DNA from 2 places in the Alteromonas alvinellae genome. Region 2 is predicted to be linked to the other one. Evidence: riboswitches for the same ligand, from Rfam matches in the RefSeq annotation. Region 2 holds a riboswitch; the other holds the start of a gene.
The links. Region 2 has a riboswitch for thiamine pyrophosphate ahead of ACX5KA_RS01835 (TonB-dependent receptor). Riboswitches for the same ligand answer to the same signal wherever they lie in the genome.
Positions count from the first base shown of each region.

Region 1: linked by a shared signal. The riboswitch ahead of thiC (phosphomethylpyrimidine synthase ThiC) and the one ahead of ACX5KA_RS01835 (TonB-dependent receptor) in region 2 are both predicted to bind thiamine pyrophosphate.

Region 1 is NZ_CACSIH010000167.1:30,186-45,366, reverse strand. Features, by position in the region: gene ACX5KA_RS12595 (uroporphyrinogen-III C-methyltransferase) at 1-1,085, shown strand, start outside; gene ACX5KA_RS12590 (heme biosynthesis HemY N-terminal domain-containing protein) at 1,082-2,257, shown strand; TPP riboswitch at 2,375-2,486, shown strand; gene thiC (phosphomethylpyrimidine synthase ThiC) at 2,762-4,672, shown strand; gene thiE (thiamine phosphate synthase) at 4,669-6,303, shown strand; gene ACX5KA_RS12575 (HesA/MoeB/ThiF family protein) at 6,404-7,141, shown strand; gene thiS (sulfur carrier protein ThiS) at 7,128-7,337, shown strand; gene ACX5KA_RS12565 (thiazole synthase) at 7,339-8,109, shown strand; gene thiH (2-iminoacetate synthase ThiH) at 8,106-9,233, shown strand; gene ACX5KA_RS12555 (hypothetical protein) at 9,287-9,445, opposite strand; gene ACX5KA_RS12550 (threonine/serine exporter family protein) at 9,696-10,922, shown strand; gene ACX5KA_RS12545 (YcjF family protein) at 11,096-12,190, opposite strand; gene ACX5KA_RS12540 (YcjX family protein) at 12,187-13,578, opposite strand; gene ACX5KA_RS12535 (MBL fold metallo-hydrolase) at 13,791-14,552, opposite strand; gene ACX5KA_RS12530 (LysR family transcriptional regulator) at 14,606-15,181, opposite strand, start outside.
Region 2 is NZ_CACSIH010000025.1:26,856-42,036, forward strand. Features, by position in the region: gene ACX5KA_RS01775 (TonB-dependent receptor domain-containing protein) at 1-223, shown strand, start outside; gene ACX5KA_RS01780 (class I SAM-dependent methyltransferase) at 289-1,200, shown strand; gene ACX5KA_RS01785 (2OG-Fe(II) oxygenase family protein) at 1,187-2,959, shown strand; gene ACX5KA_RS01790 (2OG-Fe(II) oxygenase family protein) at 2,979-3,677, shown strand; gene ACX5KA_RS01795 (DUF3450 domain-containing protein) at 3,976-4,737, shown strand; gene ACX5KA_RS01800 (MotA/TolQ/ExbB proton channel family protein) at 4,744-6,102, shown strand; gene ACX5KA_RS01805 (MotA/TolQ/ExbB proton channel family protein) at 6,104-6,628, shown strand; gene ACX5KA_RS01810 (ExbD/TolR family protein) at 6,640-7,038, shown strand; gene ACX5KA_RS01815 (energy transducer TonB) at 7,040-7,651, shown strand; gene ACX5KA_RS01820 (tetratricopeptide repeat protein) at 7,654-8,919, shown strand; gene ACX5KA_RS01825 (GNAT family N-acetyltransferase) at 9,064-11,391, opposite strand; gene ACX5KA_RS01830 (acyl-CoA thioesterase) at 11,451-11,876, shown strand; TPP riboswitch at 12,007-12,110, shown strand; gene ACX5KA_RS01835 (TonB-dependent receptor) at 12,166-14,256, shown strand; gene ACX5KA_RS01840 (hypothetical protein) at 14,274-14,537, shown strand; gene pnuC (nicotinamide riboside transporter PnuC) at 14,537-15,181, shown strand; gene ACX5KA_RS01850 (phosphotransferase) at 15,138-15,181, shown strand, end outside.

The sequences.
Region 1 (15,181 bases), on a different contig from region 2:
AGAGCGAATCGACTGAATCTGGCGCTAAGCAAAAGAAATCATCAGGCAATGGTCTGTTGTGGTTCGTCGTCATCATCTTATTCTTGGCCGTGTTAGGTATGGCTGGCGCAGGTTACTGGTATTATATGCAGCAGCAATCGGCCAGCGCAGATTCCGCCAACGCACAGCAAAGCAACACCGCAAAGTTAAACAGTATTGAGCGCGAGCGTGCTGACATTTTAGCGTCGCTAGAAGCAATGTCGCGAACGAACAAAGCACTGCAAAGCACGGTATCCGAGCTTAAAACACAAAATGAAAAGCTTAGCCTTCAAGCAGAATCTACGCTTCAACAGTTAAACAATATGGAAGGTCGCCGCCCTGCCGACTGGTTAATTGCTGAAGCTGATTACTTGGTACGCATGGCGGGTAGAAAACTTTGGCTGGAAAACGATGTTCGCACAGCAATTTTACTGCTAGTTAATGCGGATAAACGCTTAAAGTCGTTGGCCGACCCATCGGTGCTGCCCGTTCGCGCTACACTAGCTGAAGATATTCAAACCCTTCAACAGCTAAACCCTGTGTCGCAAAGCTCAGTAGCGCTGGCCCTTACCGGCATGATTGCGCAAATTGATAGGCTTCCCCTTGATACTTTCGAGAAGCCTGAAGACGCCAATGCAGAAGACACGACCTTGTCAGAGTCGGCTGACGACTGGCAGGAAAACTTAGCAAAAGTATGGCGCTCATTGGTTAACGACTTTCTTACGGTTAAAACCATTGAGGGTCCTGTAGAGCCCGTGCTTTCATTAGAAGCACAGTTTCTAGCGAAAGAGCAGCTTCGCCTGCAGCTTATGCACGCGCAAACCGCGGCGCTTCAAGGTGATGCTGGCCTTTACAGCCAATCACTTCAATATGCTCAAACGTTAATTATTGAAAAGTTCGACACAGAAAAAAGCCAGGTAACCGGCTTTGTAGATGCACTACAAAACCTAATTGCTACCGATGTATCGCGCCCAATTCCAACAGAACTAGCGTCACAAAAACCGCTAGAACGACTTCTGGATAGTCGCGTGAAGCAGGTGTTCGGACAAGGAGCAAGCGCACTATGAAATGGTTAGCTATTGCCCTTGCGGTATTAGCCGCATTCATTATTGCACTCATTGTTGGCCCAATGTTGTTAGGTGACCAAGGCTACGTACTGTTCTCTTTAGGTAATACTGCCGTTGAGATGAATATAATCAGCTTTGGCATCTTACTGATAGGTGCCATCATTACCTGGTACGTACTATCTCGACTTGTATTGTGGGCGTTAAGCCTGATCACAGGTTCACATAAATGGTTCGGCACTTTGGGCGAGCGCAAACGCAAGCGTGCGTTTTACGACGGCTTACACGCAATGGCTGCAGGTGATTTTGATACGGCGCAAAAAGCCTTAGGCAAAACCACCAACGGCGATTTCGAAGGCGTTAACTATTTGGCGTCAGCGCAAATTGCTTTTTCCAACGGCGATTTAGCCAAAGCCCGTTATTTCCTTGTTCAGGCAACTGACTTTCCAAAAGCGAAAGTAGCCGCAACCGTCATGCACGCGCGTATTGACGTGGCTGAAGAAAAGTACGATGCGGCACTGGAAAAACTTAACGAGCTTGACGAGCAAGAGCGCGAGAACAAGCAAGTTGTGCAGTTAAAAGCACAAATTCTTGCCAAGCTAGGTAAATGGCAAGTGCTTGAGGAGAATTTATCAGGCTGGCGTAAAGCATTACCCAAAGCTGATTACACGACGTGGAGCCAGCGAATTGCCAAAGGAAAGTTTGCAGAAATTGCCAGTAAGCAAGGTGCGGTCGAGCTTAAATCGTATTGGGACACCCTACCTCGCAAGCTTCGTCACGACGATGCTTATCGCGCTGCATATGTTCAGCAGTTGCTTGACCAAGGCATGCATGCCGACGCACAGAATTTACTAGTTGAATGGCAAAAACGTGGCCCGAATAGCGCCCTGTTTCCACTGTTCACACAGCTTAATATTCCTGATGCATCGCCATCGCTACGTTTGCTTGAAAGCTGGATAAAGCAAGACGAAGAAAACGTGTCGCTATATTCCACACTAGGCCAAGTAGCGTTCAATTCAGGCGATGAAGTGTTGGCGGAAAAAGCCTTGCTGAAAGCCTCAAAAATGAAATCGCGCAAGGAAGACTTATTGCTGCTTTCTGCCATTAGCGAGCGCAAACACGATACTGCCGCCGCACTTCAGCTTTACAAAGAAGGTCAGCAGCTAGCAAGCTAAATGAATATTAGTTTAGCTTTCTGGTAGTACTTGTATTGCTAGTAAAATTGAAGATATAGTAAAAAGGAATTCTCAATTCGGGCTGCTTCAACAAAACAAACAGCCCGAATTGACACTAACAACTTGTCGGAGTGCTTCACTGGTAACCCAGTAAGCTGAGACCGCGAAAGCGGGATCCGTAGAACCTGATCAGGCTAGTACCTGCGAAGGGAACAAGAAAATACAATGTGTGCAATACCAAGCACTAGCTTGGCATTGTGAAGCGAAGTTAATTAGCTGTTGATGATAAACACACCACGCTTTACGACACTGTGAGTCACTCATAGTCAGTTGTTTAAGTGGGTTACCCGATTAACATCAACACAGGTTAAGCGTGTAATTATCGCAGCCTAATTTGAATACCTCGCTAACGTAACGGGTATAGCCCCTTCTGCACATACACTTTGTATTCTCCTTCACTCCTGACAAGCATTTTTAGAACCTAAATTTAAAAGGTAAAATGCTATGTCGAACAGACGCGAACAACGCCAACAAGCGCAGCAATTCATCAATGAACTCGCTGGCGAAGCTTACCCAAATTCAACACGTCACTATGAGTGTGGCAGCCGCGACGACATTCGCGTGGCCATGCGCCTTATTCACCAGCACGACAGCTTAGTCGGTGGTACCGAAGAAAACCCCATTTTAGAGCCAAACCCGCCTATTCCAGTGTACGATACCTCTGGGCCCTACGGCGACCCACAAGAGAACATAGATGTACACAAAGGCTTGAGCCCACTTCGCCAAAAATGGATTGAGGAGCGCAGCGATACTATCGAACTAGCAGGCGTGTCATCACGCTTTGCGAAAGAACGTGAAAACGACATTTTTACCGAAGATTTCCGCTTTATCCGCAGCCGCAAACCACTAAAAGCGAAGGCAGGCAAAAACGTGACCCAGCTGCACTACGCAAGGCAGGGCATTATTACCCCGGAAATGGAATACATTGCCATTCGCGAAAACATGGGCCGCCAAGCCATTAAAGATGCAGAGCTAACGCAGCAACACAAAGGCGAGCACTTCGGCGCGAATTTACCCGATACCATCACCCCCGAGTTTGTGCGCCAAGAAGTAGCCGCAGGCCGCGCCATTATTCCGTGTAACATCAATCATCCCGAATTAGAGCCAATGATTATTGGCCGTAACTTCTTAGTGAAGATTAACGCCAACATTGGGAATTCAGCTGTAACCTCGTCTATTGAAGAAGAGGTAGAAAAGCTGGTGTGGTCAACGCGCTGGGGCGCAGATACCATCATGGACCTTTCTACCGGCAGAAATATTCACGAAACCCGCGAATGGCTGCTGCGAAATAGCCCAGTTCCTCTTGGCACTGTACCTATTTACCAAGCATTAGAAAAAGTAAATGGTGTAGCTGAAAACTTAACCTGGGAAATGTTTAAAGACACCCTAATTGAGCAGGCCGAGCAAGGGGTAGACTACTTCACCATTCACGCTGGCGTGCTGCTTGAATATGTTCACCTTACCGCAAAGCGAGTTACAGGTATTGTATCGCGCGGTGGCTCAATCATGGCGAAGTGGTGTCTAAGTCACCACCAGCAAAGCTTTTTGTATGAACACTTCCACGATATTTGCGAAATTTGCGCTAAGTACGATGTGGCGCTGTCGCTAGGTGATGGCCTGCGCCCTGGTAGCGTAGCTGACGCTAACGACGACGCGCAATTCTCTGAATTACGTACCCTTGGAGAGCTGACGAAAATTGCATGGGAGTACGATGTTCAGGTAATGATTGAAGGCCCAGGGCATGTGCCAATGCATATGATTAAAGCGAACATGGAAGAGCAGCTTAAGCACTGCCACGAAGCGCCGTTTTATACCCTTGGCCCCCTCACCACAGATATTGCGCCAGGCTACGATCACTTCACCTCAGGTATTGGCGCCGCCATGATTGGTTGGTACGGCTGCGCGATGCTTTGTTACGTAACACCTAAAGAACATTTAGGCCTGCCTAACAAAGAAGACGTTAAACAGGGGCTGATCACTTACAAAATTGCAGCCCACGCAGCCGACTTGGCAAAAGGCCACCCAGGAGCACAAATTCGCGACAACGCCATGTCGAAAGCACGCTTTGAATTCAGATGGGAAGACCAGTTTAACCTTGCATTAGACCCCCACACTGCGCGCGCCTATCACGATGAAACCTTGCCGCAGGCGTCTGGCAAAGTCGCGCACTTTTGCTCTATGTGCGGCCCTAAATTTTGCAGCATGAAAATTTCTCAGGAAGTGCGCGATGTGGCTAAACAAACGCAGCAGCAAGAGTTTGAGAAAGAAAAAGGCATGAAAGACATGGCCGATGCGTTTAATCAATCGGGCGCTGAACTCTATCACACCGCTGATAGCAAGGTAGAGTTGCCATGACAAACAGCCACCTAACCACACCCGTACTTGAGCCGCCTAGCATTAGGCTGCCGGTGATATGGTGCATAGGGGGCGTTGACTCAAGCGGCGGAGCGGGAATAACCCGCGACGCCATTACGCTTGCCAATTTAAATGTTCATGCCTGTGTGCTAACCACACAACTTACTGTGCAATCAAACCAGCATCTGCTTAGCAAAGAAAGTATGAGTGCATCTGCATTGAACCAGCAGTGGCAAGTGCTTTACGAAGATACGCCACCACGCGCTATTAAAATTGGCGCTATCGCAAACGATGAACAAGCACTGTTGCTTTGCGCCCGTATGCAGTCGTTAGTGAGCCCTCGCCCCTTTGTAATATGGGACCCTGTGTTGTGCTCTTCATCTGGAGGTGTACTGAGCGACTTAAGTGAAAGCGTGATCAACGAACTGTTAACCACGGTAGATTTGGTAACGCCAAACATTGATGAACTCGCGAAACTCACCCACCTCTCTGTTAACGATGATAAAAGCCTGCAAACTGCAATAAATCGACTTGTTGGAAAAGGCGCAAAAAGCGTTTACGTGAAAGGCGGTCATGCACAATGGCAAAAAACGGTATGCGACACCTATTTTTGCTCATCACACTCGCTTTATTTTAGACAACCAAAAAACAGCAAAGGTGATCTTCGTGGTACAGGATGTATGTTAGCGAGTGCCATTGCGGCATTTGTTGTTCACGACTATTGCATTGAAGACGCGCTAACCTTGGCGAACGCTTATGTGAGTGAAGTAAGACATAACACGCTCGGCGTATCTGATAACAACCTCCCCATCACGACTACTTCGAGTCGACATAAAGCGGCTAGCCCGCCTGCTTACTTCGCAAGGGCTAATGGTTTTCCCGCACAGGCGGCTAGTTTTCCACAGGTTAGTTTTCATTGCCGTAACACTGTTTCTAAAAGAAATGCTGCGGGTGTTGATAAAACTCCACACAACAAAAAAAGAGTAGAAACGACACTGGCAGGCAATGCTTTCTTCCCCGCACTCACCAACACTAAGTTGGGTATTTATCCCGTGGTAGATAGCGTTGAGTGGATTGCGCGGCTTTGGCCGACGGGCGTAAAAATCATCCAACTGCGAGTGAAAGAAGGCTCTCAATATGCTATTCGCCAACAGATAAAAGAAGCAATGGAGTTAGTAGAACACACTGACTGCCAATTATTTATTAACGACCACTGGGAGTTAGCCATAGAGCTTGGTGCTTACGGCGTGCATTTAGGCCAAGAAGATCTGCACACTGCAGATTTAAACGCCATTCGAAGCGCCGGGCTAAGGCTGGGCATTTCAACTCATGGGTTCGCTGAAATTCAGTGTGTTCGCGCTTTAAACCCGTCTTACATTGCCCTTGGTCATATATTTCCAACCAATACCAAAGACATGCCGTCTAAGCCCCAGGGTGTAGAGCGCTTGGCAAAATATGTGAAGCTGTGTGAAGGCGTACCCACCGTCGCCATTGGCGGTATTAACTTATCGCGTATAAGTGACGTGGCGAAAACCGGCGTAAATGGTATTGCAGTTGTGAGCGCTATTACACATGCAGAGCATCCGCTGCAAGCATACAAAGCGCTGGCTCAGGAGGCGGGTTTTGCATAGTCAATCAACACATAGTACCGCGACTGACTCAGTCAATAACGCCAGAGGTCCAGTTAATCCCGCTAATGGCTTCGCTAACCGCCAGCTTGAACATCAAGATATACAGCGTTACAGCAGGCAGCTCTTGCTCGACTGTGTCGACCACGCCGGCCAGCTTAATTTGGCAAACGCACACGCTCTGGTTGTGGGGCTAGGCGGCCTAGGCAGCTTAACCGCCCGCTATCTAGCTGGCGCAGGTGTTGGCAATATTACATTGATAGATGGCGATACTGTCGATATCAGTAATTTGCAGCGCCAGGTTAGCTACAATGAAATGCACTTAGGCGAGCTTAAAGCCAAGTCGCTTTATAACGAACTTCGCAAAGTTAACTCTCACTTAAACATCCAATTTAAAAGCCTTTTTGCCGATAGTAACAACTTACCAACTTTAATTTCGTCAGCGACTTGCGTACTGGATTGCACCGACAACATGACGGTAAGGCGCCAGATTAATGCAGCGACTTACCGTGCATCTATTCCGCTTTTTATTGCGGCTGCTAGCGGGCTTACATGGCAAGCACTGAACTTGCCGCAAAACTCAAACTCCTGTGGTTGTTACGAGTGCCTAGTGAACAGGATTTCCGTGCGTGAAGACTGCATGAGCAAAGGCGTACTTGGCCCCGTTGTTGGTATGGCTGCTTGTCATCAGGCAACGCAAGCTTTGTTGTTTTTAGCAAAAGGATTCGACGCAGACATTAAATGGGGACACTACCTAACTGGGAATGCAGGCCTTGGGTCGCTACAAAGCTTTGCGCTACCCCCCTCTTCTACTTGCGAGGTTTGCAATGACGCAAATTAAAGTGAACGTAAACAATCAACCTATGAACGTGATCTCGCCTATTTCACTTAGCGAGTTAATCGCCCTTAAAAAATTGAATGACGACGGTACCGCCATTGCTAGAAATGCCGCCATAGTGAGTAAAACAGAATGGTCGACCACTTATCTTAAAGATAATGACACCGTTGATATCTTCACCCTAGTTGCAGGAGGCTAATATGCTAACGCTTGCAAACCACACTTTTTCATCACGCCTTTTAACCGGCACAGGGAAGTTCAGCAACGCCGTCACTATGAAAGACGCAGTGGCCGCTGCACAAAGTAACATTGTTACCCTAGCAATGAAGCGCGTGGCGATGAATAGCGCGCAAGACGAAACGCTAACGGCCCTTCGAGAATTAGGAGTTACCCTGCTGCCCAACACATCGGGGGCTAAAAATGCCCAAGAAGCCATATTTGCAGCAGAGCTTTCTTATGAAGCGCTAGGTAGCCCATGGATAAAACTTGAAATTCACCCTGATCAGCGCTATTTGCTGCCCGACCCTATAGAAACGCTTCATGCCGCCGAGACCTTGGTAAAAAAAGGCTTTCACGTACTACCCTACTGCGGGGCAGACCCTGTTTTGTGTAAACGCTTAGAAGAAGTAGGCTGCGCCGCTGTTATGCCGTTAGGTGCTCCCATAGGCAGTAATCAGGGCTTACAAACTAAGCCTTTTTTGCAGATTATTGTGGAGCAATCGACTATTCCAGTCATTGTCGATGCGGGTATCGGCAAACCCAGTGAAGCCATGGCGGCAATGGAAATGGGCGTAGATGCGGTGTTGGTGAATACAGCTATTGCCACTGCCCAAAACCCTGTTGCCATGGCAGCGGCCTTTGCAAATGCTGTGGAAACAGGCCGAAAAGCGTTTGAAGCAGGGCTTGGTGCTACCAGCAACTTTGCGCAGGCCTCTAGTCCGCTTACTGCCTTTTTGGAGCCAACGGTATGAAGGTAGCACAGGCACTAATGCAGCAAGACTTAACTCATCTAGCTATGTCAATTAACAGTAAAACCGCGAGTGATGTTGAGCACGCATTAGGTAAAGAATCACTTTCACTTGATGACTTTATGGCGCTTATCTCGCCAGCCGGCTCACATTACTTGGAAGCCATGGCAAGTCGCGCGCAGGCACTAACCCGCCACCGGTTTGGCAATACCATGCAGCTATTTGTGCCTTTGTACCTGTCGAACCTGTGTGCCAATGAATGTACTTATTGCGGCTTTACCATGAGTAATAAAATAAAGCGCAAGACCCTATCTATAAGTGAAGCGCTCACTGAAATTGAAGCTATTAAAGGTATGGGCTTTTCTCAGATGTTGCTGGTAACTGGCGAACACGAGACTAAAGTGGGCATGGATTATTTCGAACAAACCCTTAGCGCCATTCGCGACAAGATAAGCTACCTTATGATGGAGGTGCAGCCGCTAAAAAGGGAACAGTACCAAACGTTAAAACATCTAGGGTTAGATGCCGTACTGGTATACCAAGAAACCTATTCGCCCCAACAGTACGCCAGCTACCATACCCGGGGTAAGAAACAGGATTTTTTATGGCGATTAGAAGCCAGCGACCGCATAGGGCAAGCGGGTATCGATAAAATAGGTATTGGTGCGCTACTAGGTTTAGGTGACTGGCGGGTTGATAGTGCGATGACCGCCCTTCACGGCAAACTAATCCAGCAGTACTATTGGCAAAGCCGTGTATCTATTGCCTTTCCGCGTCTTAGAAGCTGTGAAGGTAATAGCACTGGCGGCAACGTTCTTACCAATAACAAACTACCTAACGAGCGAGATCTGCTGCAGCTGATATGTGCTCACCGCTTGTTTAATCCGCAAGCAGAATTATCCCTGTCCACCCGCGAGTCGGCAGTATTTAGGGACGGCGTGATGCCGCTGGGTATCACATCGATGAGTGCTGCGTCGCAAACTCAACCTGGCGGATACAGCAAACCCTCACAGGCATTAAATCAGTTTGATATTGATGATAATCGCTCTGTACCAGAAGTGATAAACGCGATGGCAAGGCAAGGATTAGAACCTGTTTGGAAGGATTGGATGCAATTTAGGCTCTAGCCGACAAAACATCCGAACCAGGATAGCAATATTTATCCTGTGCTACGCCGTATTTATCTCGCATACTTTCGCTTTAAATCGACAATAGTCTTGCGCTCATTGGTTTTCTTTAACTCTAAACCTTCGTAACTAAGACTTACTTCGTAGTTTTGAATATTAGGAGAAAACCTCTCTTTCCGGTGGTTACTATTTTTTGAAACAGTATGTGCCATATACACCTCCTATAACTAACAACTCTACCTCGTTACAGTATAAATAGCTATATTGGGTTTGATTCCAAGCCTTTAGTTTGAGAAAGAACATTAGTTTTTTTAAGGCAAAATAAATAAAAAATTTGTTTTGCTTTCGCGTAAAACCCTCCGTAGAATCCGCCCAAATTTTAGCCAGACACTTTATCTATGCGTCTGGCTTTTTTGTCTTATTTATCTCATATTAAAGTTATCAAAACTTAAGGGCAGTGCGTTGGATACCGTTGAATTTATTCAAATTCGTAGATTTATAGTGAAGCTTGGCAAAATGCTGCACAAGTATGGTACCCCTGCGTTTCGTCTGGAAGCTTACCTAGGTGAAGTCGCCAAGTATTTAGGTGTACACGCGTCATTTATTTCTACGCCTACGTCGCTAACTTTCGTTATTTGGAGCGATCGTCACGAAGACGAGTACAACCACGCAGCCCGTTTACTTCCTGGCGAACTAGACATGAATGCGCTGTCGCTCACTGACGAACTTGCCAGCGAGCTTTTGTCTGGCAATTTAACACTGAGCGAAGCAGACAAGCGTTTAAACGAAATAGATGCCATGGGCAGCCCTTATGGCAAAGGAATAACCGGCGTCGCCTTTGCCATGGCAACCGGCGCATTTGCCATGCTAATGGGTGCAAGCTGGAGCGAAATTGGCTGGTCAGCCGCTTTAGGAATTGTGGCTTATTTGTGGACACTATGGGCGCAGCAGTCCAAGCGCGTAAACTTAATGCTAGAGCCTGTTACCGCGTTTGTTGGTGGTATTCTTGCCTGCGCCATTGGCCAGTACGTTGACCCTGGCATTAATATCCCTTTGGTTGTGCTTTCGTCGGTCATTGTCTTTGTGCCTGGGCTTGCGCTGACTATGGGCCTTGCTGAGCTTTCATCTCGCAATATGGTGTCGGGCACGGCCCGAACAATGGACGCTATAATGCAGCTTTTCAAACTGTATTTCGGTGCGTTTTTGGGCGTATCTATAGGTTTTAGCGCGTTTGGTGAGAACGTATATACGCCAGCAGAATCATTACCGTATTGGGCAACCTGGCTAGCGGTGTTCCTACTGTGCATTGCCCTAGTAGCCATTTTTAGAACCCGTGTTAAACATATTCCTTGGGCATTGGCTGCGGCGTTTATTGCCTACAGCGCAACTGCATGGAGCTCAGACTACATGAGCCCAGGGCTTGGCGCATTCGTGGGAGCCTTTGCATTAGGTATTTTTGCTAACGCGTTTACGCGCATTGCCAATCAGCCAGCGACTATTGTGGCAATGCACGGTCTTATTGTGCTGGTGCCGGGGTCTAAAACCTATATTGGCTTGAACTCGTTTATGACCGGCCAAGACTTTGTAAAAGCCGATCATTTGGGCCAAGAAGTGTTTCTTATTTTCATGTCGCTAGTGGCGGGGTTAATCTTTGCTAACGTAGTCGTGCCCACTAAGAAAGCGTTGTAACAGCATAATCATCGGGCAGCCTGAAAGGGCCAAGCCTGTTACGCAAATCTATGACGCAAAATGATAACGCTGCCTTGTAAGTGCCAGATCCCTTTAAATAAGGGTAGGCAAAAGCAGCGCAACCAGAGACGGTGTAAACAAAATCAGTGTAGTGAAAAGCGTAGCTAAAAGCGCTATTTAAGTAGTTTAATTAACGCTCTTCCTAAACGGGCGTTGAGCGCACCGGCAGCAATGGCTTCAGCCGAGTTTTCCATAAACTTGGCCGACAAGCTGCCGCCAATTTGATTGGCCACTTCATCGGTGGCCAAGTCGAACACGCCCTGCGCCGCTATGTTTTGTGCCAGTACCTTTAGTAGCTTCCAATTGCCCGCTGTGCTTGGTCGTAACCCATACACACGGGCCATACGGCGAATAGTGCGAAAGCTAATCCAAACCACGGCAAAGGTTTGAATAAGGTTGTTGGGGCTGATAAACGCCAGGCTTCCTGCGGTTACCGACTCTTTATTGAGCACCTTGTGTGCTTTTTCCTGAACAGGCTTTAATACTGTATCTTCGTAAAGACCAAGTCGTTCTGGCCCTGTCATGTCGTCTTGAAGCTGCTGCTTATAACGGTCAAAACAATGGGCCGCGTAAGAACCGCGAGAAAAACGTTTTCCGTGCTGACTTAACACACTGTCTATTTTTTGTGGCGATGTTTCACTTCCTCTATTAGCCAACAAACCACGGATTACACCGGCATCTTCCATCGCCGTATTAACTTGTTTATAGCCGCGCCATTCTTTAAAGCTTAAAAAGCTGAAACAGCTTACAAACCCCACCAGTAGCGCACCCAAAACTCCTGTACCAATGGGGTGCTCAGAAACGTTCGCAGCAAGGGTGGTATAAGCTTCAAAAACGAAAAAGCCAATTAACGACACTACACCAAAGCCCAAGGTGGCGGCACCTAACGAAATACCATCTTTTTGCGCATCTACTTCCCACACGTCTTCACTGACTTGCTGTGGAAGTTTGGTTTCAGGCTGCGCAATATCTAATGTTTGCGTTTTCACTTTGGTTTTATACTGCGGTTTGTTTACCGCACTATTATTTTGCTCGCCCTGTGACGCTGTTTGAGGTTGCGTATCTGCATTACCTTGCCGATCGCTATTCGCGCCATAAAGCGCATCGCTTCTTATATTAGATGAACTGCTCATATTGGACGAACTGATGGAGTCGGGCGAGCTAGACGGCTCTGGGCTTTCATCAAATGTATAAGGTTTATCGCTCATTCTTGCTCTCCTTTGCCCAGTAAAAACTGAAGCAATCTATCTACACCCTTGCCTGCTAAAATACGTGCTTTGAAATCGCTAGGCACACTCACATCTGGTACCGGGAAGTGACTGCCCTCTTCCATTTCTTTTAGCGTGCTGGGTATGGGTTCAAACGTAGATTCAACGTAACGACCATCCGTGTCTTTGTAGCGAATAGCATCTTCATTACTGCCCTCGTCGGTGACTTGCATGCTAGACACTAAAAAATGTTCAAACTGAATCGGTTTACCGTCGAACCGCGCTCGTGCCCCTTCGGTAATTTGGGTAAGCAAGTTAAGTAAATTACCGCGCTGACTTACCGGCACCAAGTCAGACTTGGTGGCCACAAACGCCACCTTGCCAATCTGCTCTTTTTTCAGCACATTGCGCGAAAACCACGTACTTTGCCCGTACACAAAGGTATCGGCCAAGTGGCTTAGGGTTTCCTTTAACTGATACAAATGCTGCCTGCTGTGGTTAAGCCCTTCAAACAGGTCTACAAGAATAATTTGCTTATCGGTTTCTTTAAAAATGGACTGCTTTAATGGCGTTAACCACCCGCTTTGAAACTTCGAAAAATGCTTATCAAATATTTTAAACCATGGGTGCGACACGTCGCTGGTAATGCTTGAGGGCAGCGGCGTAAAGCCAAAGGCCTGCCAATCAAAGTCGCTCGACTCCAATAAAAAGCTACCCGGCTGAAGCAAAGATATACCGTTAGCTTTAGCTTCAACCAAATAATCGCGGTAGGCATTAACAAGCAACTGAATGCGCTGTTCTGTGGGCTCTTGTTCAAAGTCGAATTGATTAACAAAGGCTTTCCATTGGCTTGCAAAATATTGCTGTGGCCCGCTACTAAGTTGCGCCCATGCAGAGTCTGACCAATGCGCATAGGTTTTACTTAACATGGGAATGTCCGTCACCCATTCCCCTGGGTAATCAATAAATTCAAACACCACTTCGCTATGGGGCAAAACATGGCGCTTCAGCGATGCGGTTTCTTTCAAACGTACTACTAACTTAAAGCCAAACGCTTCTTCGGTAGCTTTTGGCCACTGGCCGTTTTCAAGATCAGCTATATTCTGCAAATGTGGAAAGGGTTTATAGCCCTCAATAGGCGCTATGTGCATATCTAGCACTAGAGAAGGTGGTAAGTATCGCAATAACGGCAAACACGCATAGCCTTCTTCACTTCGACTTTTCAGCATGGTGATAAGGCTGGTGAACAGCATGGACTTGCCACTTCGACTAAGCCCAGTAATGGTGAAGCGGTGCGTTTCTTTATTAAACGCACTACTTAGCTTGTCGCCAGTTAGCGACGCTAATTCCCGAGTTTTGTCAAAAAGCGTAGCGATATTCTTTTGCATTATTTTTGTTTGCTGCCTTTGCTGTTCCTATAGCCTTGAACCTATTACCTTGGCCTACTGCCTTAAAGATAAGGTGCCGCGAGGGGTGCTTTCGCTTCGTTGCCCTCACTTCATTATAGATATGACTTAAAGAGTAATGTGGTTACTGAGGGATAAAAGCAAGGGCGGTGCCAGCTAAGTTATCACTGTGAAATAAAAAACGCGTTGGCTATTTAATGCTCGCGGGTCTGGTTAAAGAGCTTTTTCTTTATGCGGTTTTTGCTGGAATGCCAGTGATTCTTGGGCTTGCGCGGTGCATTTTCGATTACGTGTTCAAAATCGATATCTGACTTTTTCGTCGGTGGTACATGGGCGCAAAAGAATGTATCAATTTGTGACTGAGCCAGCCTTTTTAAGCTTTCACGGTATTGGTTTGGGTGACATAAAGGGTATGGCGGCACTAACTCTCCTTTAACCTGTACCAATACATCGGCTATGTAAGCCTGCTGCGTGGGAATATGCGCAAGGGTTAGGTCATGATCGGTATGGCCTGGCGTGTACATTACCTGCCAATCAGAAAAGCCCGGTAGGGTTTGATTGTCTTTAAGCGTGATGTCTGGCGCTAATATCGGGTTGTACCAAATGGGCATTCTTGGTTTGCCAATACGATTTGCCACCCACCAGGTTAATAGCAAGTCGATACCGTGAGCGGTACGCCCCGCGAAACCCGAATACCAGTTAGCCGCCTTAGGATGAGACGCCACCTGCGCACCTGTACGCTTGCGCAACGCAACAGCGCCACCGGCGTGGTCAGGATGCATGTGGGTAACCACAATAAGCTTCAAGTGGGTTAACGGGCGCCCTAGGGTTTGGGTAATGTAATTGCACACATTGTCTACATCGGCACGACTACAACCATCAAGCAACAGCAGGCCACTTTTATCTTCAACAAGATAAATATGCTGTATGTAGCCCGCTAATGTGTGAATTTTCATTATTACTTCCTTTCACCCGAACCTGCGTCGATAGCATTAAATCCTATCAGAACCTATCTGGTAAGACCAGATTCAGCGAACAAGTGTAGCATTAAATCCCGTAGCCACATCAGCCCTGGCTCGCCTTCTTGTTGGCTATGCCAGTAAAGGTGCGTTTCCAATGCGGGTATTTGATAAGGCAGCTTAGTGCTTATCAGGTTATCGTCACTTACCGCATCGGCTACTGAACCCGGCAAGGTTAATAAAGCATGGGTATTTGCCACCACATCTGCTGCCGCTCGGTAGTTTTGGCAACGCCATAAAGAAGGCCGGCTTACGCCCAACTGTTGCAGCGCAATTTCTTCCACCGACGCACCTTTAGCACGGTTAGACACCGTAATATGGCGTGCTGCCACATACTTTTTCTTATCTAAATTCTGCGCCAAGGGGTTTTGCTTATTCATAAGCACTTTGTAGGTATCGCGACGTAAAAGCGAATGGGAAATAGGTGCAGCAACGGCGCGGCCAATATCAATGACCAAATGAAGGTTTCGGTTGGTTAAATCAGCTAGTATGGTGTCACGATGTAAGCGAGTGCTTACTATCTCAATATTAGGAGCTTGTTTTTCTAAGGTAGAAAGCAGTACGGG
Region 2 (15,181 bases):
AGGTACTGTTTACTTCCAAGAAGACACTGGTTCATTCAGCTACTTCGATCTGTCAGGTACTTACCACATTGGCGAAAACTATCGTCTAAACGCAGGTATTCGTAACCTAGCAGACCGTGAAGCGCCTCGCTTCGGTGGTAATGCTGAGCAGTCAAATACATATCCTGCAACATACGATGTATTTGGTAGAACTTACTTCGTAGGTATCTCAGCTAGCTTCTAATAGCTTATTGCTTTATAAAAAAGTGGGCATTGCCCACTTTTTTTTTGCTCTTTATAAGGAGAATCATGGGTACAATAGACGACTGGAATCAGTACTGGAAAGAAAATCCTGATAGCAAAGTGTTGTTCACTGAAGACAATGGCAAAAGCATTTCAGATTTTGAGCAGTTTTGGTCTCAAAACATACCAAATGATACAGAAATGCAGAGCGTAATAGATATAGCTTGCGGTGCTGGTGCTCTTTTTCAAAGTTTCGGAGATAAACCTTTTAATCGCAAAGTAGGTTTAGATTGTAGTACAGATGCACTAAATTCCTTGAAAAAAAATGTTCCTGATGCCCAGGTTATTTTGAATAAGACGTCCAATCTTCCCAAAGAAAAACTGCTCGAGTTTGATTTTATTTTAAGTCAGTTCGGTATTGAGTATTTAGGTGTCGACGCAATTAAAAACATGCCAACGATGATGAAAGAAGGCTCGAAATTCATTGCACTTTGTCACTACAAAGACGGACACATATATTCTCGATATAAGCGTGAAAAAGAGGGGATGGAGAGCTTATTTGAAATTCATGCCTTTGAAAATGCATTACAGATAGCTAATCTGGTCGCGACTGACCCAAACGCTTATGAAAAACGAGCTAAACAATATCTATCTCATCTATCAACATTGGACAACAAGTGGTGTGCGGGAAGCCTTCATTTCGTCAATGGAATTAAGCAGTTATTTCTATCTTACAAACAATATGCCCATTCTGATATATTGGCATGGATAAAGGGCTTTGAGCAGCAGTTAGGAACGATCTATCGTCGCGTATCTGCTATTTGTGATGTTGCGTTATCAACTTCTGACATAAAACAGATAACCAGTGGAAAATATTCAGATAGCTGGGGTGTTCGCCCGTTTTTACTCAAAAATAAAGAATTACCAGTAGCATGGGATTTGAGATTTAATAAAAGAGTGAATAATGAGAAAGCTTGAAAGCATAATGAGTCTTCATCAGAAAGGCCATTTGAAAGAGGCTGAGGCAGGTTATAAATCACTGTTTGATAAGAATGCTTCTGATATAAACTTAAATTATCTATACGGAAAATTACTTCTCGATACTAACAGAGCCGAAAATGCGTTGTCGCTTTTGACATATGCATATGAAAAGACGCAATCCAATATTACCGTACTATGTGAATATGCTAAATGTCTTCTAGTCCTAAACAGATATGAAGACGCCTATCGTTGTCTAGCACCTTTTAATAACAATTCATTCGAAACAACAAAGCTCTTTCTTCGAGCCGCTAGCGGTGTTTGTAATGACATCGAACTAGAGAGTTGGTATCAAAAATTAAAAACCTCTCAAAATAATATTGCTTTAACCAATCATGTCGCAGGGCTATTCGATAGTAGAGGAGTGCTTACAAAGGCCGCTGAACTTTATAAAACTGTTCTCAAAGAGGACCAGAATAACACTACAGCGCTGCATAATTTAGCGACAGTTTTTAGGCGTTTAGAAGATTCTGAAAAGGCGCTAAACCTTTTACAGCGAGCTAAATTAAATGGGCTTAACAATTTTCAGCTGTATCATAACCTAGGCAATGCGTATTCAGACCTGAATAAACTTGAAAGCGCAATAGAGTCATATGAAAGAGCCATCCAGTTAAACCCTTATTACGTCGACAGCTATAAAAATCTTGCATCTATATACGCAGAAGTTGGTTTAATCAATAAATCGTTAGCGATTTTTGAGTCTGCCATTCAAAGCGGGAATACTAGCAATGAAATGCTTATTGCATTGGCAGAACAATATTTGCGAATGGGGAACGTCGAGTTAGCTGAAACTTTATTGAATAGTCACCCTAATTTAGATCGTTCGTCGACAGCATATTTACAATGCAAGGCACGCCTATACCATGCCGGTGAAAATTACCAAGAAGCTTTTAAGCTGTTAAAGGATAAAACTGACTCAGCTTTGATGCTAGACGCCGCGCAGTACGCATTGCAGGTAGATAAGCCAGACTATGTACTTAATGCTATGCCACCATTAACAAAATCAAGCGATTCATCTGTAATGGCAAAGGCCTATTTGACTGTGGCAGAGAGACTTTCAAAGCGCAATCTGCATCGAGAAAGTTACTGTCGTTATTCAGAGTTAGTGCGAACTTTCCAGTTACCTGACGTGGTTGGAGGGAAACCAGCTAGCCACTTTATTGCCTTGTTAAAAGATCATGTATCTCAGTTGCATAATGCCAAATCGGCACCTCTTCAACAGACGGTCAATGGTGGTACTCAAACTCGTGGGAATATCTTGTCTTCGAAGAATGAGCACCTAGCAGAATTACGCCTTTTTTTTGAAAACTCTGTCAGGGAATACATATCAGAAGTTGAAGCAATAGAAGATCTGCATGAGTTCGTTGTGTTGCCCAACAAGGATTTTACAATCGTAGGAGCGTGGTCCGTCTTTCTATCTGATAAAGGCTACCATACCAATCATGTCCATCCAGAAGGGCGATTAAGTGCTGTTTTTTATATTGAAATACCATCTGAATTATCACATGAAGAACATGAGGGATATCTGTCTTTTGGTACGCCAAATTTTAAACTTAAAACTGATCTAACTCATGAGTTCACTGTTCGGCCTGAAGTTGGAAAGCTAGTCATTTTCCCCTCTTATTTTTGGCACGGTACCATCCCATTTAAATCTGATGAAAAGCGTTTAACTATAGCATTTGATATCTCATCTTCTTGAATTATAAAAAGAGACAACAATGAAAAATTTTTGGAACAAAGACTTAAACTTCGATGAAATTAAATCGAACTTCGCTAAAGACGGCAAAGTAAGAGTTAACAAAGTATTGGACTTCGAGTTTGCTGCACTTTCATTTCAAGCATTAAACGAGAGAGTTGAATTCGATACCGCCATGTTTGTGGATGGTAAAAATGCTGTGATGAGTAAAAAAGAATGGACTGAGTTAGAAGACACGCAGCGTCAGCAGATATATTTCAATTTAATGGAAAATGCAGCAATGGGTAATGGTTTCTCTTACGGGCGTAAGTACATAACAGCCGAAGAAAAAGACCCATTTCTGCTCAACTTTTATAAAATTGTAAATAGTAAAGAGCTGTTAGATGTAGTTAGTAACATTACAGGAATAAATGATATTAACTACGCTAGCATGCAAGCAACAAAGTATATTCCAGGCCAGTTCTTAACTCGGCATAGAGATGACGTTCAATCTGAAGGCAGAAAATTGGCGTATGTTTTCAATTTGTCGCCAGAATGGCATCCTGATTGGGGAGGATTGCTACAATTTTTCAAAGAAGATGGTGAGACCTTAGAAAGCTGGACTCCCTCATTCAATACATTAAGTTTGTTTGACGTGAAACATATACATAGCGTCACGTACTTAACACCTTTCGCTAAAAAACCGCGATACGCATTAACTGGCTGGTTTGGAACTCGCTAGGTATTTGACCAACTCTCGCAGCGGCAAGCTACAACTTGACTTAATTGATTTAGAAAAGGACGCTTAAGTATATGAATATAATTTAAGCGATCAATCTCGAAAGTTGTAGATGTAAAGAGGTCGTTACTTGACTCATTACACCGTTCCATGTGAGTATACTACGTTCGTAGTACTGACTATTGACGTCAGTGCTACATTCCTGAAACAAAATTGTGAAAGTTTTATACGCCCCTTGCCCGAATATTTTCCTTATCGGCGAGGATTCAAATAAGAAATTTGGTTGGGAACTATGTCCAAAATGAGCAAGAGAACTCTTATTGCTTCTACTGTTATGGGTGCATTCGCACTAACAGGTAGTGCAGTCTCTGCAGATACGCTTGAAGATCTTCATAAAGAAGAAGCGAAAATCCACGCGGCTGCAGCGAAATCTCAAGAAAAAATCAACACGTTGTTTGAACAGTCTCAAGAACTACTTGTTGAGTATCGTCAAACAGTAGATGAGACAGAAAACCTTAAAATCTACAATGATTACATCGCTAGCCTTGTTGCAGATCAGCAGCGTGGAATCGACTCTCTACAGCGTCAAATCGACAGCATCGAACAAACTAAACAGGGCATCGTTCCTCTTATGTTCCGCATGATTGACAGCCTAGAGCAGTTCATCAAGCTAGATCGTCCAATTCACTTAGACGAGCGTCTTCAGCGCGTTGAGCGTCTTCGCGATCTAATGGCTAACTCTAACGTTACTGTTTCTGAGCAGTTCCGTCAGGTACTAGAAGCTTACCTAGTAGAAGTTGAATACGGTACGAAAATCAACTCTTACCAAGGTACTATCGACGACGCAGGCACAGAAGTTACTGTTGACTTCTTTAACCTTGGTCGTACGGCGCTAGTTGCACTTTCTCTTGACCAAACTCACGCGTGGGTATGGAACAACGAAAGCCGCGCATGGGAAAAACTGGGTGACGAGTATCTGTCTTCAGTTGTTGACGCAGTTAAAATGGCTAACAACGTCATTCCTGCGGATCTGATTAAACTACCAATTAGCGCAGCGGAGTAATTGTTAATGAAACCAGTATTCAAATCTCTTTTAGCCGCTGCGACAGTTGCAGTTGCAGCAACCGGAGCGCAGGCTCAGGAAGCAAAGAGCCTGAAAGATCTTCTAGACCAGGTTCAACAGAACCGCGTTTCTGAAGCTCGCCTAGACAAGCAACGCGAAGCTGAATTCCAATCAGCACGTGCTGACAAACAAGCACTACTTCGCAAAGCACAATCAGACCTTAAAGCTGAACAAGCTCGTGGTGACCGTCTACAGAAGCAATTCTCTGACAACGAAGTTACCTTAAACGAAAAAGCAGCTGAGCTAGACCAAGCGACAGGTACACTTGGTGAAATGTTCGGTGTGGTACGTCAAGCATCTTCTGAAGCTTACGGCCGTATCTCTACATCAATCGTAAGTGCACAATTCCCAGGCCGTGGTCAGTTCCTTGCTGAAATGTCAGAAGACTCTAAAGGTCTTCCAAACATTAAAGAACTAGAAGACCTATGGTTTGCACTTCAAAAAGAAATGACTGAAGGCGGTGAAGTAGTTAAGTTTACCACTGAAGTAGTTAATCTTGACGGTGGTTCTTCACAACAAGAAGTTGTACGTGTTGGTACTTTCAACCTTGTTGGTGAAGCAGGCTACCTAGCGTATGACGCTGAAGCTGAAGTTGTTCAGCCTCTTGGTCGTCAACCAGATGGTCACTTCGTAGCTTCTGCTAACGATCTAATTGACGCTACTTCTGGTATTGTTCCTTTCTTTGCTGACCCTTCTCAAGGTGCAATCCTTGGTCTATTGAAGCAGAAAGCGACGATGTCTGAGCGTTATCACGCAGGTGGCCCTGTTGGTTACACAATCACGCTTATGCTAGCGATTGGTCTACTAATTGGTGTTTACAAAATGATCACGCTTACGATCACTGGTGGTAAAATGCGTTCACAGCTTAAGAACGTTAACAGTCCTTCTGAAGGCAACCCATTAGGTCGTATTCTTAAAGTGTACCAAGAGAACAAAACTGCTGATGCAGAAAACCTTGAGCTTAAACTTGATGAAGCGATTCTTCGCGAGCTTCCAAAAATTGAAAGCGGCATCAATGTAATCAAGATTTTCGCAGCGATTGCACCTCTACTAGGTCTACTAGGTACAGTACTTGGTATGATCGAGACGTTCCAAACCATCACACTATTCGGTACTGGTGACCCACGTATGATGGCAGGAAGTATCTCGATGGCTCTTGTAACTACTGCTCAAGGTATTATTGCGGCTCTGCCTCTAATCCTTACTCATAGCATCGTAGCTTCTCGTAGCAAGTCAATCATCCACATTCTTGATGAGCAAACTGCGGGTATCGTAGCTGCTCACACAGAGTCGGAGAAAGCGTAATATGAATTACCTGATTGGATTATTCGAATCGGTCAGGGACTTTATCGCTACCGGCGGTGACGTACTATATTTCGTTGCTGCCGCGCTCTTTCTCATGTGGGTTTTAATGATTGAGCGTTACTGGTATTTAACTTCGGTCTTCCCTAAGGTGAAGAAAAACATCATCGCGAATTGGGATGCCCGAGCAGATACCACATCATGGTATGCGCATAGAATCCGTGACGCGTGGATTTCTCAAGCGTCAGACGATCTAAACGCTAGAATGCTGATTATCAGAACCATTATTGCAATGTGTCCACTAATCGGTCTACTTGGAACAGTAACCGGTATGATCAGTGTTTTCGAGACAATGGCAACACAGGGCACCAGCAACGCACGTCTTATGGCAGCTGGTATCTCTATGGCAACTATTCCGACAATGGCGGGAATGGTAGCCGCGCTATCTGGGCTGTTTATCAGTTCACGTCTTGAAGCGAAAGTGAAGCTGGCAAGAGAAGGGCTAGTTGATAGCCTGCCACATCATTAGAGAGAGAGATTATGGCTCGAAAAGTCAGAACCGAGGAAGAAGATGCACAGATCGACATGACACCCATGTTGGATATCGTGTTTATCATGCTGATCTTCTTTATCGTTACCACTGTTTTCGTTAAAGAAGCAGGGATCGAAGTCAACAAGCCAGATGCGAGCCAGGCGATTCTTCACAAAAATGCAAACATTTTCATCGCCGTAACGGAAGACGGAAATGTATGGCTAGACAAGCGTGAAGTAGCGCCGGACAGCGTGAGAGCGAATATTGAAAGACTGCTTACCGAGCAGCCAACTGACTACGTAATCATTCAAGCTGATATAAAAGCGAAACATGGTTTAGTAGTTGAAATTATGGATCAGGTTAAAGCCGCTGGCGTTAACCGAGTTTCGGTAGCGGCAAGGGGATAAGATGTTACGTATACTTGTATCTATTGTATTAGGTGCTGCGGTTGCATTTGCCCTTTTCGTTCTAATGGCCAAGTTGATTGAAAATTCATCTAGACCAGCAGACGAAGTACCGCCTGCACCGGTGATCGATATTGTAATGCAGGAACCAGACGACCAGACGCAAACGCGTACTCGTGTTCCACCACCACCGCCGCCACCGCCTCCACAGCCTCCAAAAATGGAGCAAGTAGAGCCTGAAGCCGCGGAACCTGATGCAGATGGCTTTAGCTTAGCTATTCCAGCTATCGACACAGGTGGTGTTGGTGTAAACATCGGTGGTGTTGGTGCAATGCAGCGTGATGGTGAAGCAACACCTATCGTTCGTATCGACCCGAAATATCCACCTGATGCAGCCCGAGACGGCCGCGAAGGTTGGGTGAGACTGTCTTTCACTATCAACGAAGTTGGTGGTGTCGAAGATATCGAAGTTATCGAAGCTGAACCTAAGCGCGTATTCGACCGTGAAGCACGTCGTGCTCTACGTAAGTGGAAATACAAGCCTAAGATCGTTGATGGCAAGCCGGTTAAACAACCTGGCATGTTCGTACAGCTAGACTTTAAACTGGAGCAATGATCATGATGAAACGTACATTCAAAATGTCAGCCGTTGCTTTAGTGCTTGGCGCAGGTGCGGTGCTTTCAGCACCCGCTGCCCTAGCGCAGACATCACCTGTTGTTTGTCCTGGCTATGAGAAAGGAAAAACAACGCTTGTAGGTGAGCGTACCGGTAAGAAAGTTCAAAAAGCTTTCGAATTTTACAATGAAGACCTGGTAGATGAAGCGTTAAACGTTCTTTATGAAATCGACCCTTCCGATGATTTTGATAAGGCGTACGTTAATCGCTTCATTGGTAACCTACTTGCAGCGCAGGAAGGCCAAGGTGGAAAGGCTTATAACTACCTTGTCGATTCTGTTAAAACCAAGGTACTAAACGACCTAGAGCACGCTCAAACACTTAAGCTTTTAGGTGACTTGAGCATGCAGGAAGAAAAATATACCGACGCTGTAAAATGGTATAACAGCTGGATGGACTTCACATGTAAAGAAGATGCCGACGTTTATACTCGCTTGACTCAGGCTTATTATGAATCTAAGCAATTAGATAAAATGATTGAGCCAGCAGATAAAGCTATTGCTTTATACGAAGAGCCGAACAAGAACCCGTATGTTTTGAAACTTACCTCTTATTACGAGCGTAAGATGTATGACCAGACGGTTCTTGTTGCAGAAGAACTTGTTCGTAAATTCCCTGAAGAGCCACGGTGGTGGACTCAGTTAGGTATGTTCTACTTACAGGTCGAAGAGTATAAGAAGGCATTATCTTCTTTCGAACTTGCAGATATGCAAGGTTTCTTGAAGAAAGAAAGTGAAGCTAAAGCGCTAGCTCAGCTCTATCAAAGTAATGGTATGCCGTACCGCGGTGCGAAGACTTTGGAAAAGTTCATCAAAGCTGGTGTACTTGAAGAAGACGCTGAGTTAACGGCTAGTATAGCGAATGCTTATCACGCTGCTAAAGATTTCAAAACTGCAGCTAAGTTATATGCGAAAGCCGCAGCAGAGACTTCTGATCCAGAATATTATCGCAAGCAAGGTACCTTGTTGCTTATCGCTGAAGATTACAAAGGAGCGGTTAAAGCTCTTGAGAATGCTCTTGAGCGCGGTATCGAAAACCCGGAAAAAGTGCACTTTACGCTTATGGAAGCGAACTTTTATGCTGGTGATTATCGAGCTGCGTACAAGCACGTTCAAGAAGCTAAAAAAGATCGCTCACTACGTCGTAATGCGGCAGCGTGGGAACCTTACATAAAGGAAAAAGCGAAAAACCGCGGTATTAATATTTAATATCCGGAATTAGCTATAAAAGCCTCCCTTGGGAGGCTTTTTTTTGTCCTTAGCTAAGGCTTGTTTGCCCCAAAGATGAAGTAAAAAAAGTATCAATTCGTTTTTCAACGAACAGTAGAAGTATTCAGATCTTTTTGAATAGCGTTATATAAATCGATTTATTGAGTCGAAAGCGGGGTGGACAGTCGTTCTAATTAAGGAGGTGAGTTCTTTCAATCCATTTACTTTTATATTGTGATTTATTAATAACGCCTTGATACACCCTATTTCTCCATCAGAACTTGTAAAGAGTGCTTTCAAGTAACCCTTTGATTCTATGATGCTAACTAGTTTATTGAGTAGAGCAAGTAATTCTGCGCGCTCTAGAGCCAAGCTATCGTATTTCTGTCCTTCGCTATTAAGACGCGACTTATGTTCATTCATGTTGCTCTTCGTTTGTATTTCGCAAGCTAACTTATTTAAAATGGGCCACACATCATCTAGTGGGCGTGTTCCTTGAGTAAAGTGAACAAGCTTGTTTACATAGGTTGAGAGAACAGAGTGGGGAAGTTCATTTAGCATTGCTGCACTGTTAAGGCTAGTTTTCAACGCGATAAGCCTTGCAACCATAGCTTTTGCATTAGAGGTTTTGGGTAAGATAGCTAAAGCACTGGTTTCTCCACTGGCTTTATTTGGTCTTCTACCATAATCAACAATTTGAAAACCATTGTTAGACCAAAACTTGTCGAGTTTAGCTGTTGTCCCGTAAGACGTGCACATAGCATCAATGGCTTGACCATGCGTTGTTTCAATCAATTTTTGAATAAGGTAGCTACCAACCCCTCTGGCTTGAAGCTTTGGCTGCACTGCTATACGGTTAATTCTCCAGTAATTAAACGTTGCGGCTTCAGGGTCTGCCGACAGCAATGTTAACCGCTGTGCACCTAGGTGACCTTGAGGACGGCGGCGCCCCGACGCAATCTCACAGGATAAAGCGCCCAAGCTGTTGCCTCCCTCAATATTAATTATCGCCGCAGCAAGCACTAACCTTTCTGTTTTAAGTGTGGCAACAAGCACGTCAGGGCTGTCTAATAAACGCATGAAATCGTCAGGTGTTGTTTGGTAATGTGCAAGCGCAAGAAGTGACATCACTTGTTGAAGCATGTGTTCAGCTATATTTTCAAATGAACAAATATTGAAACTACATACCTTCATTAACAATGCACTGTCTTCTTGTTCTATATGAGCGATGTTATTAGTTCGGTTTTCAGGGGGGGAAAGACACGGGGTATCTTTCTCGGAATATTCTTCAAACAAACAGGTGTGATTTAAGAACCTCTCAACAGGATCTTTATCAAACCAACGCAGTGGCGTTGACAAACTTAGATGTTCAACAGTGTTGGGTAAGTTAGGTATGAGCTTGTGAATGAAACCATTTCCCGAGCCTTCGTAACCTTGAAGCGTAGTACTTAATACCCACTGTGGGTTATGGGCCAATATACGTGCCACAACAGGTAATGGTAAGGACGCCGCCTCATCAACCACAACAAGATCGAAACGGGTGTTGTTATTGCAACCAGAAGAAGGACAGCTGCCATAGAGAAGCTCACTGTCAGGGGGCACCCATTTAACCGAACCTAAAGGTGTTATTTTGTGATTAACTGGCATCTGGTCTTTATCATCAGAGGAGCCATAAGATGATGAAAGCGAGGAGGGCATTGAACCCTTGTGCTTATTAATACGCGACATTAGGTTAGTAACGTTACTCACTTGCTCGCTAGTAAGCAGCACGTTTTTCCCTTCGCTGATCAAGCTATCAATGAATATACCTAATAGAGAAGATTTGCCTCGTCCCCTTGGAGCAGTGACGAGAGCATTTAATTGGTTTACTGAGAATGCCTGATACAAACGTTCATAGGCATCTTGTTGTTCTTGCGTTTTAAACAGCGCACTTTCAAAAGCGTGTTGCTTAGATATTTGCTCTACGCGATACCTTTCTATATCTGGCAGAATTGTCTTAGTTTCTGTATGAAAGGCTACATAAGCACTATTCCGAAGGCGTTCAATAAAGCGAGCGAGGTATCGGCTGCGAGAAAGCGTAAAACCTTCTGAAATAAACGGCACAGAAACATTCTCGACCCATTCACTAAAATTTGGGCACACAATTACTAAGCAACCTTTGCGTTTAACAGTGCCTGCTACAGCCATCATATCTCCTGGCTTGAAAGTATCGCGGCAGTCCAAGATAGCCATGTCGTATTCGCTACCTAATACCTGTTTGCGCTTTTTTCCTTTCAGCGTGTTGCCAGTAAAACTTGCAATGCTGATAGATGAAACGTCATCCGTTAACGAGTGTATGCTGCAGAGTGCGGCATTACAGAAAGCATTTCCGCCAGAGACAACAAGCATTTTTCGGTGGAGCGGGGGAGTGACGTTTGAGCCATCTTTACAATAAGGGGCTAATAGCCATTCGCGTAATTGAGTTAGCGCCATGAATCAGTTTTTTCGGTATAATCTAACGCTATAGTAGCGATTTATTATGAGGAATTCGAATGCGCTTTCTTTCTCGGCGTTTAGTTATGCCAAACGACCTTAATTACGCCAATTCTTTGTTCGGTGGCCGCGCGTTAGAATGGATAGACGAAGAAGCTGCCATTTGGGCTATTTGTCAGTTAGAAACAAATTGTTTGGTTACGAAGCATATTGGTGAAATTAGCTTTGAATCACCTGCAATGCAGGGTGATATTGTAGAGTTTGGCTTGGAAACTAAGGCTGTGGGTCGTTCTTCAATTACCGTAAGCTGCCTGGTACGCAACAAGGCCACCAAGAAAACCATTTGTTTTGCAGATGACATCGTTTTCGTCAAGGTTGACCCAGATACTCGCCAACCAACAGCACACGGCAAAACGCTAGAAGGGTTAAAGGCCCAGACAGATGACGAAGTACGTCGCCTAAATATGAATACTGAAGCTGAATAGTCTATAAACCTCAATGCTTTATATCATATAAAGTTTATGACCTTAGCTTAATGTGTTATCTGCTTGACGGCGTGTATCGAACTGGTAGACTCCGTCGCAGATGTTGGGTTTGCTAGTTATAGCTACGCAACACTATACCAAGGGGTGTCCGCTTTCGGTCTGAGATCCACTTTCGTGGGAACCCTTAAACCTGATCCGGATAATACCGGCGTAGGGATGGTTCACAATATAGCCTTATCACCTGCCGTTAGACCCGGATCTTTTTTCTTCAATAAGAACAAGAGATCCCATGTATAAAACACTTTTCACACTATCATTGCTTGCGTGTTCTGTTGCAGCCTATGCACAAGAATCTGCAGTGAACGACACGTCAAAAAACACGCCTCCTGACATTGAACGGGTCGTTGTATCTGGTGACTTTCGACAAACAACACTTGACCAGCTAAGTGCTAGCGCGACGATTTTAGACCAAGCACGTCTTCGCAGCAGACAGCCTGCTCATATCGACAGCGTGCTAAACAGCATTCCAAACGTGAACTTTGCCGCTGGTGCGTCCCGTGGCCGCTTCGTTCAAATTCGCGGTATTGGTGAGCGTAGCCAATTCGCCGAGCCAATCAACCCTTCGGTAAGCTTTATCGTCGATGAATTTGATTTTTCAGGTCTTGCTGCAGCAGGTCTCATTTTTGATACCAAGCAGCTAGAGGTCTATCGCGGACCTCAGGCTACCTTATATGGTACAGGTGCACTGGCCGGTGCGGTTAAGCTTTCCAGTAATAACGTAGGCGGCGAGGCGCCAGACTACGTCGAAGCCCGCATTGGTAACAAAGATAGTTACCGCATCGAGGGAGCAACGGGTGACGATATCAATTCCGACTGGGGATATCGCGTTGCACTTGTGCATAACCGTAGCGATGGCTTTGTAGAAAACACCTTTTTAGATAGAAGCGACACCAATAATATTGATGAGACCGCGTTGCGCTTTGCTGTAGAAGGCAGCGTAGATGAAAGAACCACACTTGCACTTACTTATCGCTGGTATGACATTGATAATGGCTACGATGCGTTCTCGCTGGACAACGACAACAAAACACTATCTGACGAGCCAGGATTTGACGAGCATCAAACCCACGCTGTAAGCGCACGCTCAACAACAAGTACTGCAGCGGGTGACCTTATTCTTATAGCCACCCATGCTTCTCATAATATTGCCTATGGATACGATGAAGATTGGACATTTACCGGTTTTCACCCATGGGGTTACACATCGTTTGATGCGTACTACCGCGATGTTGAAACGCAAACCGGTGAGTTGCGTTTTGTGTCGTCTGACAGTGCTGCACTTTTTGATGGTATGACCGACTGGACAATAGGCGTATTTTATAAAAACACGGAAGAAAAGCTGCTACGTCAGTACACTTATTTGGATAGTGACTTTGCCAGTGAATACACGCCTACGACGACCGCTATCTATGCTCAGACTGAAAGTCGATTGAACGAAAATTTAGTACTTGTAGCAGGGTTAAGAGTCGAAAACTATGACTTTGATTACGCCGATAATAATCAGCTTACACGGGCCTTTGATACCACCATGGTCGGCGGGAAAGTAGCGCTTCAGTATACACAAGGCGAGCACTTCTATTACGGCAGTATCTCGCGTGGCTATAAAGGTGCAGGCTTTAACCCCGACAGCCGCGTGAATGACGATCAGCGATTCTTCGACGAAGAGTATAACTGGAACTACGAAGTAGGCGTTAAGGGCCCATTACTTACGCCTGACCTAATTGCTCGCGCTGCAATTTTCTATATGGAAAGAAAAGATACTCAGGTGAGCGATTTTGACGTTATCACTCGTGATGACGGTACGGCAGGGTTCGTAGATATTATTGATAATGCTGATTTAGGTACAAACAAAGGAGCCGAGCTGGAGCTTAGCTGGATTGCTAGTGATGCATGGCAGCTAGATGCAAGTGTTGGATATCTAAGCGCTACCTTTGAAGGGTATACGCTTGCAGACGGTACTGAAGTGTCTGAGCAAAGACAGGCTCAATCACCTAAGTGGACCGCAAACCTGTATAGTGAGTACGCACTTACAGATAACATGCTCTGGCGTGTAGATGTAGATTACAAAAGCGAATACCGTTTTTCTGACGGCCATGATGTAACCTCGCCAAGTACTACGCTGGTTAATTCGGAGATTGTGGTGCTACACGGTGATTGGCAGACATCACTGTGGGTACAAAATGCTTTTGATCGTGAGTACTACACCCGTGGATTCGGTGGTTTCAGCAACGACCCTCGCGATGAGTATGCCTTCGATGAGCCATATTACCAAATAGGTAACGGTCGTCAGTTTGGCGTTACTGTTAAGTACGCGTTTTAAAATAAAAGGAAACAGACATGCAAGTTATGGTTGAACTGTCGTTGTACCCATTGGTTAACGAATACATTCCACCTATTCAAGATTTCATTGATAGGTTAAATAGCTACAGTGATATTACAGTTTCAACAAGCTCAACCAGCACGCAGGTTACAGGTGACTATGGTGTGGTTATGAAAGTACTTGGCGAAGAAATGCAAAGGACCCATGAAGAAGTGGGGCAGGCTATTTTCGTTGCTAAGTTTTTAAACTTTGATGCCATGCAATCTAGAAAATCATCTTAATGGCTAACTTTTTTTCTGAGTTTACCTCACAAATTGCCGCTACTTCGCTTTTAGAGTGGGTAGCGGTTGTCCTCGCTATTGCCTATGTGCTGTTAGCCGCAAAACAGAACAGCTGGTGTTGGCTGTGCGCTTTTGTGAGTACCGCAATTTACACCTGGCTATTTTGGCAGGTGACTTTGCCATTTCAGTCTGCGCTTAACTTCTTTTATATGATAATGGCGGGATACGGTTATTATCAGTGGTCGAAAGGGGCGGAAGACGGCGATGTTAAGCCAGTGCTTCATTGGCCTCTCTGGGCTCATTTGCTCATTGTGCCGAGTATGTTATTACTCGCTTGGGTTCTGTCTGAGGTGGCAAGCTCACAGTTCAATAGTGAGTACCTACTATTAGATGCGAGCATTAATTTATTGAGTGTAGTCACAACATTTATGGTGGCGCATAAAATCCTGCAAAACTGGGTTTATTGGTTTTTCATCAATTTAGCGTCCGCCTATTTATACCTGCAAGTGGGTTATGCATTATCTGCTTGCCTGTTCTTAGGCTATGTTGGTTTTGCGGTATTTGGGTATTACCAGTGGCTAGTACAATATAAAAAACAAGGTGAACAGGTTGGATATCATCGCCACGCTGCAAAAGGCGCTTAA